Regions from separate parts of the Variovorax sp. P2_H12 genome, predicted to be linked through region 1. Evidence: riboswitches for the same ligand, from Rfam matches in the RefSeq annotation. Region 1 holds a riboswitch; the other holds the start of a gene.

Region 1 (3,391 bases):
ACGGCTACACCGGCGTGCTGACGGTCTTCACCAACGACGACTGAAGGCCGGCGCGCAGCCCGGTGAAGGCGAAGTCGACCTCGGGTGCGAGTCCGCTCACGATGCGCGCGATCGACTTGCCCGACCCGCAGGCATGGGTCCAGCCCAGCGTGCCGTGGCCCGTGTTCAGGAACAGGTTCGGCAGCTTCGTCGCCCCGATCAGCGGCACGTTGCTCGGTGTCGCCGGGCGCAGCCCGGTCCAGAACTGGGCCTCGGCCGCGTTGCCGGCGCCCGGGAACAGCTGCTCCACGCGCCGCACGATGGCCTCGCAGCGGACCCGGTTCAGGTCGCGGTCGTAGCCGTTGAGCTCGGCCGTGCCGGCGATGCGCAGCCGGTCGCCGGTGGCCGAGGTGTAGCGCGAGAACACCAGCTTGAACTCGTCGTCCGTCAACGAGACCTGATGGGCCTTCGAGGCATCCTTGACCGGCATCGTGACCGAATAGCCCTTGGCCGGGTAGATCGGCAGGCGGATTCCGAGCGGCGCCGCGTAGAGCGGGCTCAGCGAGCCCATCGCCAGCACGAAGGCATCGCCGCGGATACGCTGGAAGCGGCCCTCGCTGTCGGTCGCCTCGACGTGGTCGATGCTGCCGCCGGCTTCGCGCAGCGCGGTCACGGTGTGGCTCATGAGGAAGCGCACGCCGGCCGCCTCGGCCAGCTTGACCAGCTCTCGCGCGAAGCGGTTGGCGTCGCCCGATTCGTCCTCCGCGGTGTAGGTGGCGCCGGCGAGCTGCGCACGGATGTGGGAGAGCGCGGGCTCGAGCTTCACCGCCTCGTCGGCCGAGATCACCCGCCGGTCGCAGCCGAGCGCGCGCATCTGCTCGGCCGGCTTCAGCGCCGCATCGAACTCTTTCTGCGTCGTGTAGAAGTGCAGGATGCCCTGGGTGCGCTGGTCGTAGTCCAGGCCGGTGTCGCGCCGCAACTGCTGCAGGGTGTCGCGGCTGTAGGTGCCCAGGCGCACGATCTGCTCGATGTTGTGGCGGGTGCGCGCCGGCGTGCATTCGCGCAGGAACTGCAACCCCCAGAGCCACTGGCGCATGTCGGCGCGGATGCGGAACAGCAAGGGCGCATCTTCCTTGCCGAGCCATTGCAGCACCTTGAGCGGCGCCCCCGGGTTGGCCCAGGGCTCGGCATGGCTGACCGAGATCTGGCCGCCATTGGCGAAGCTGGTTTCCGCCGCCGGCGTGGCCTGGCGGTCGATCACGGTCACTTCGTGGCCGAGTTGCTGGAGGTAGTAAGCCGAAGTCACGCCGAGCAGGCCGGCGCCAAGAACGATCACGCGCATATCGAGAACCCTTGAAGGTTGCAGCGCTTGAACGCAACGGAGACGGAATGCTGTCGACAACGAAAGCAACCGGACCGAGAGTCCAAGTTGCCGCTCCCCCTGTCCTCGGTACCTGAGAGATTCACCCGCTGCGCCCGCAGCGGGTTTGCTCCTTCGGTGCACCACGCGCGCGCATGCAAGCGGCGTGATGGCTCTCCAGACGGCTTTGACAGTGAACTGCAGTACAGGCTCATCTTGTGAGCCGACCTGAGCGTTTATGGGAGTTTGCGCCTTCGGTGGGGCCCGTGGGCCCGCTCTCCTGCAGAGTGCGGATTGTAGCGGCGCAGCGCCGGCCTAGGGGCGCCGGAAGGCGAAATCGAGCTCGGGCCGCAGGCCGCTGACGATGCGCGCGATCGACTTGCCCGCGCCGCAGGCATGGATCCAGGTTCTGGTGCCGGGCGCGGTATTCAGGAACAGGTTGGGCAAGCGCGTCTTGCCGATCATCGGCAGCCGGTTGGTGCTGACCGCATGCATGGCGGTCTCGAAACGGGCCTGCTTGGCGTCGGCGACGCCGGGCAGCAGCATCTCGGTGCGGCGCACGATCGCCTGGAAGCGGTCCGAGTCGGGCTCGGCCGTCTCGTCGAGCCCGGCCTGCACGACGGCCTGAATCCGCAACTGCTCGCCGGCCGCCGTTTCGACGCGCGTGATGCGCAGCTTGCCTTGCCGGTCGCGCAGCGCGATGCGCGGCGCCTTCGCCGGGTCCAGGATCGGCATGGTGACGATGTACTCGCGCAGGAAGCGCAGCGGCATGTCGATGCCCAGGTCCTCGGCGTGCGGCACGCTCGAGGCCCCCAGCGCCAGCACGTAGGCCTGGGCGCGCAGCGTGGCGGGCTGGCCGGCGGCATCGAGCAGTTCGACGTGGTCGAGGCGGCCGTCGCGCTCCTTGAGCGAGACCACCGTGTGCCGGGTCATGAAGCGCACGCCCGCCGCACGGCACAGGAACACCAGGCTGGCCGCGAATTGCGTCGGATCGCGCGCCGGATCCTCGAGTGCATGGGTCGCCCCGGCCAGCTTGCCGCGGATCGCCTTCAGCGCCGGCTCCATGCCGATCGCTTCGTCGGCCGACAGCAGCCGCTCCTCGCAGCCGAGCCCCGTCCAATGGCTTGCCCGGGCCGTCCGCACGCGGAAGGCCTCGGGGTCGGTGAAGAGGTTCAGGAGGCCGGCCGTCCGCGGGCCCTGCGGCACGCCATCTTCGTCGCGCAGCGCCCGCGCGCTCTTGCGGCTGTAGGCGGCCAGGCGCACGAGATGGTCGAGAGGATCGCGTTTCGGCGGCGGCGTGCCCATGGCCTGGTTGATCAGGCCGGCCAGCCGGCGGCGCATGCGGCCGCACATCTTGGTCCAGCGTTGTGCGGTCCGGGGCGCTGCGAGTCCGGGCCGCACTGCGGGCGAATGTGCACCGACCGCGGCCAGGCCGCGCGCCTTGGCCGCCGGCGTCGCGTGCCGGTCGACCACGGTCACTTCATGACCGAGCTGCTGAAGGTAATAGGCCGAAGTCACGCCGAGCAAGCCGGCGCCAAGTACAACCACGCGCATGTCCGAATCCTTTTGGGATGGCATGAACGGCGGGCGTTAGCGCTTACTGTGAAAGCGGCAAGACCCGGGGTTCAGACTGCCGCTCCCCCTGTCTCTGTTACCTGAGAGTTTCACCCGCTGCGCCCGGCAGCGGGTTTGCTCCTTCGGTGCACCACTTGGCGTGGTGACTCTCCAGTCGGCGATTGATCAAAAAATAGGCAGTGGCCGAATCGCCTGGCGATTCACCTGAGCGTTCATGGGAGATTGCGCCATCGGTGGGACGGGTGCGTCCGCTTTTCTGCTCGCCGGATTTTATCGAGGAAACCCGTTTCGTGTGCGTCAGGCCCGGCGCAGGCGCGTGAACAGCTCGAATTCCCAGTTGCGCATGCCCAGCAGCAGCGTGTAACCCTCGCGCTCCTTGGGCGACAGCTTCTGATCGGTCTGGTGCTGCTGGGCGAAGTCCTGCGCGACCCGTTGCAGCCGGTCGAGGAAGGCCGGCGCCAGCGACTTGCTGATCGA
Region 2 (3,391 bases), on a different contig from region 1:
GGATCACGCCGGGCGTGTGGGTGCCGTAGTAGCCCTGGCCGATGAAGTTCCTGGCCACCTTGTTCTTGGCGGCGATCGCCTTCAGCTCGGCCAGCGCATCGGCTTCGGTGATCGGCGGCGCCAGCCGCATCGGCCGGCGCCGGCGGATGGCCGGCGGCACGATGCCGTCGATCAGTTCGGCTCGCGTGGCCGAGCCGACGGCGGCGAGCATGCGGACTTCGTCCTCGGCTTCGATGCCGATGTGGCGCGCGATGAATTCTTCGGCGTTCTGGAGTTCGCTGAGCGAGGGGGAAGTGGGCAGCACGGGCGTCGGCATGGAAGGGTCCGGTCGGGCGTAGGGGTCAGTTGTCGGCGGAGAATTTCGCGTAGGCGGTTTCGTCGAGCAGCGGCTCGAGCTGCGCGGGGTCGCTCACGCGCACCTTGAAGAACCAGCCGGCATCCATTGGTGCGCTGTTGGCGAGCGAGGGATCGGCGCGCAGCGCCTCGTTGACCTCGGTGATTTCGCCCGACACCGGCATGAACACGTCGGCCGCAGCCTTGACCGACTCGACCACGCCGGCGACATCGCCCTGGGCGAAGCTCTTGCCGACTTCGGGCAGGTCGACGAAGACCACGTCGCCGAGGGCGTCCTGCGCATGCACCGTGATGCCGACCGTGACCAGCGCCGCGTCGGCTTCCTGCCGCACCCACTCGTGGTCCTTGGTGTACTTGAGGCTCATGAAAAACTCCTTGAAAAGTGTCTGGCTTGAAGAAATCGAGAAATCGAGAAATCGGGGGAGGCCTCAGCCCCGGTGGTAGCGCGCGGGAACGAAGGGCAGGGTGCTCACTTCCATCGGCACCGGCTTGCCGCGCACGATGGCCTGGATCCGTGTTCCGGGCTCGGCATAGGCCAGCGCGACGTAGCCCATCGCGACCGGCCGGTCGACGGTCGGGCCCAACAGTCCGCTGGTGACCTGGCCGATGGCCAGGCCGCCCTCGAAGGATTCGAGCATCGTGCCGTCGCGCACCGGAATGCGTTCCAGTGCCACCAGGCCGACCCGCTTGCGCTTGAGTGTCTCGTGGTCCAGGTGGCCGGCCGCGCCGTTGGCGGCGGTGAGCTGCGCCAGCACCCTGGCCGCGCCGGGGAAGCCGCCTTCGCGTGCGCCGCCCGTGCGCCGCACCTTCTGGATCGCCCAGCCGAGTGAGGCCTCGACCGGCGTGGTGCCAGCGTCGATGTCGCTGCCATAGAGGCACAGGCCGGCTTCCAGCCGCAGCGAGTTGCGCGCGCCCAGGCCGATCGGCTTCACTTCGGGCTGGGCCAGCAGCAGGCGGGCCAGTGGCTCGGCGTCGCGGGCGGCGACCGAGATCTCGAAACCGTCCTCGCCGGTGTAGCCGCTGCGCGTCACGAAGGCCGCGATGCCGCCGATCTGCACCGTGCCGCCGGTCATGAAGACGAAGCGCTCGATGCCGGGCGACAGGCGCGCCAACGCGGCCGCGGCCTGCGGCCCCTGGAGCGCCAGCAGCGCGTGGTCGGGCATCGGCAGCACCTGGCAGCGCTGGCCGATCCGGGCCGTGATGTGCGCGATGTCGGCCTGCTTGCAGGCGCCGTTGACGATCACGAACAGCGAATCCTGGCCTTCGTTGAAGAACATCAGGTCGTCGAGGATGCCGCCTTCGTCGTTCAGCAGCAGCCCATAGCGCTGCTTGCCGGGCGCCAGGCCGATCACGTCGACCGGCATCAGGCTCTCGAAGGCGGCGGCGGCATCGGGCCCGGCCAGGCGCAGCTGTCCCATGTGGGAGATGTCGAACAGGCCGGCGGCCTCGCGCGTGTGCTTGTGCTCGGCCATCAGGCCGGCGGGGTATTGCACCGGCATCGCGTAGCCGGCAAAGGGCACCATGCGGGCGCCGAGCTCCAGGTGGAGGCCGTGGAGCGGGGTCTTCTGCAGATCGTCGGATGCGGCGGCCAAGGGCGTATCTCCAAAGGGGCAGTCTAGTTCCATGGCGAGAAGCCATGGGCCACCCCTGCTGTCCGCTTTACCTGAGAGATTCGCCCCACGATCGGGGTTTGCTCCTTCGGTGGACGGACCGGCGCGACTGCGCGACGAACCGCCTCTCTCCAGCAAGGAAACGCCCGGGAACGGGCGCTTCGTCAGTCCTTTTGCCTGAGCGTTCGGGCCCGTGTTTCGAGGGACCTGCGCCTTCGGCGGTCCCATGGTGGCGGGACGCTCTCCTGACCGGGCGAGTGTAAGGGAATCGGCGGCCACCCGGCCGGCGTTTTTCAGTGCACGGCCGTCGAAGGCAGCAGCCGGTCGATGCGCTCGCGGATCGACTCGGCGCGTTCGGTGCCCGCTGCCTGTTCGATTTCGTCCAGCATCGCGCCCGCCACGGCCAGCATCGCGGTGCGGTCGCGGGCCTCCCGCAGCAGCTCGCGAAAGCGGTCGGCCAGCAGGGGATCGCGCCGCACGAACATGCGTTCGCACAGATCGAAAAGGAACATGCGCGTGGTGGCGAGCGAGCGCTTGCCGTCGAAGGCATCGGCCGCGGCCGGCGCGGGGTCGGCCGGCTGTTGCTGCTCCGGCGCCGGCACCGGCACGCGGTCGTGCGCCAGGGGGCCGCGATCCAGGAGGTAGCCTTCGCGCACCAGATGCAGCGCGACACGCCCGGCTTCGTCCCGGCCGCCGAACAGCTGGCCGAAGTCGGTCACCGACCGCTGGCCATCGGCCATCAGCAGCAGGGCGCGTTCGCGCTGGCCCAGGCTGCGGCAGCCGGGGCGGAGTTCATGGCGCGCCTTGTCGGTCTTGATGAGGAACATGGGATGCTGCGGCGTTCGGTGGTCGAGCGCCGCAGCATGGGCCTCTTGCGTGACGGCTTCGTGAAACCGTCCGCATCGGTGGGGTGCTACTTCGAGTAGACCAGGTCGCGCAAGCCGAGCGAGATGCCGGGCACGTAGGTGACCACCATCAGGCAGGCCAGGATCACCAGCACGAACGGGATGAGGTACGGCACGATGCGGTCGAGCGAGATGCGCGCCACGGTGCAGGCCGCGAACAGATTGACGCCGAAGGGCGGCGTGATCATGCCGAGCGCCAGGTTCACCACCATGACCAGCCCGAAGTGCACCGGATCGATGCCGAAGTGCATCGCCACCGGCGCCAGGATCGGCGCCAGCACGATGATCGCCGCGCTGGTCTCGATGAACATGCCGATCACGAACAGGGCGGCATTGACACCGAGCAGGAACATCGCCGGCGACTGCAGCACCTCCTGCAGCCAGCGGCCGATGGCGTCGGGCACGCCGGCGCGCGTGATCAGGAAGGCGAACAGCCCGGCGTTGGCGATGATGAACATGATCACCGACGAGGACACCACCGACTTGCGCAGCACCGCATAGAGTTCGGCCGGCCGGATCTCG

The links. A riboswitch is a leader RNA that binds a small molecule or an ion and turns the genes downstream of it on or off. The one in region 1 is predicted to bind glycine.
Region 2: linked by a shared signal. The riboswitch ahead of gcvT (glycine cleavage system aminomethyltransferase GcvT) and the one ahead of AC1DYK_RS22535 (D-amino acid dehydrogenase) in region 1 are both predicted to bind glycine.

The regions. Positions count from the first base shown of each region.
Region 1 covers NZ_JBFUFO010000029.1:125,649-129,039, reverse strand. The annotation lists gene AC1DYK_RS22540 (FIST signal transduction protein) at 1-44, shown strand, start outside; gene AC1DYK_RS22535 (D-amino acid dehydrogenase) at 5-1,321, opposite strand; glycine riboswitch at 1,411-1,530, opposite strand; glycine riboswitch at 1,531-1,632, opposite strand; gene AC1DYK_RS22530 (FAD-dependent oxidoreductase) at 1,655-2,893, opposite strand; glycine riboswitch at 2,972-3,078, opposite strand; gene AC1DYK_RS22525 (helix-turn-helix domain-containing protein) at 3,212-3,391, opposite strand, start outside.
Region 2 covers NZ_JBFUFO010000025.1:44,808-48,198, forward strand. The annotation lists gene gcvP (aminomethyl-transferring glycine dehydrogenase) at 1-316, opposite strand, end outside; gene gcvH (glycine cleavage system protein GcvH) at 342-719, opposite strand; gene gcvT (glycine cleavage system aminomethyltransferase GcvT) at 783-1,946, opposite strand; glycine riboswitch at 1,995-2,109, opposite strand; glycine riboswitch at 2,128-2,214, opposite strand; gene AC1DYK_RS19210 (hypothetical protein) at 2,258-2,791, opposite strand; gene AC1DYK_RS19215 (TRAP transporter large permease) at 2,878-3,391, opposite strand, start outside.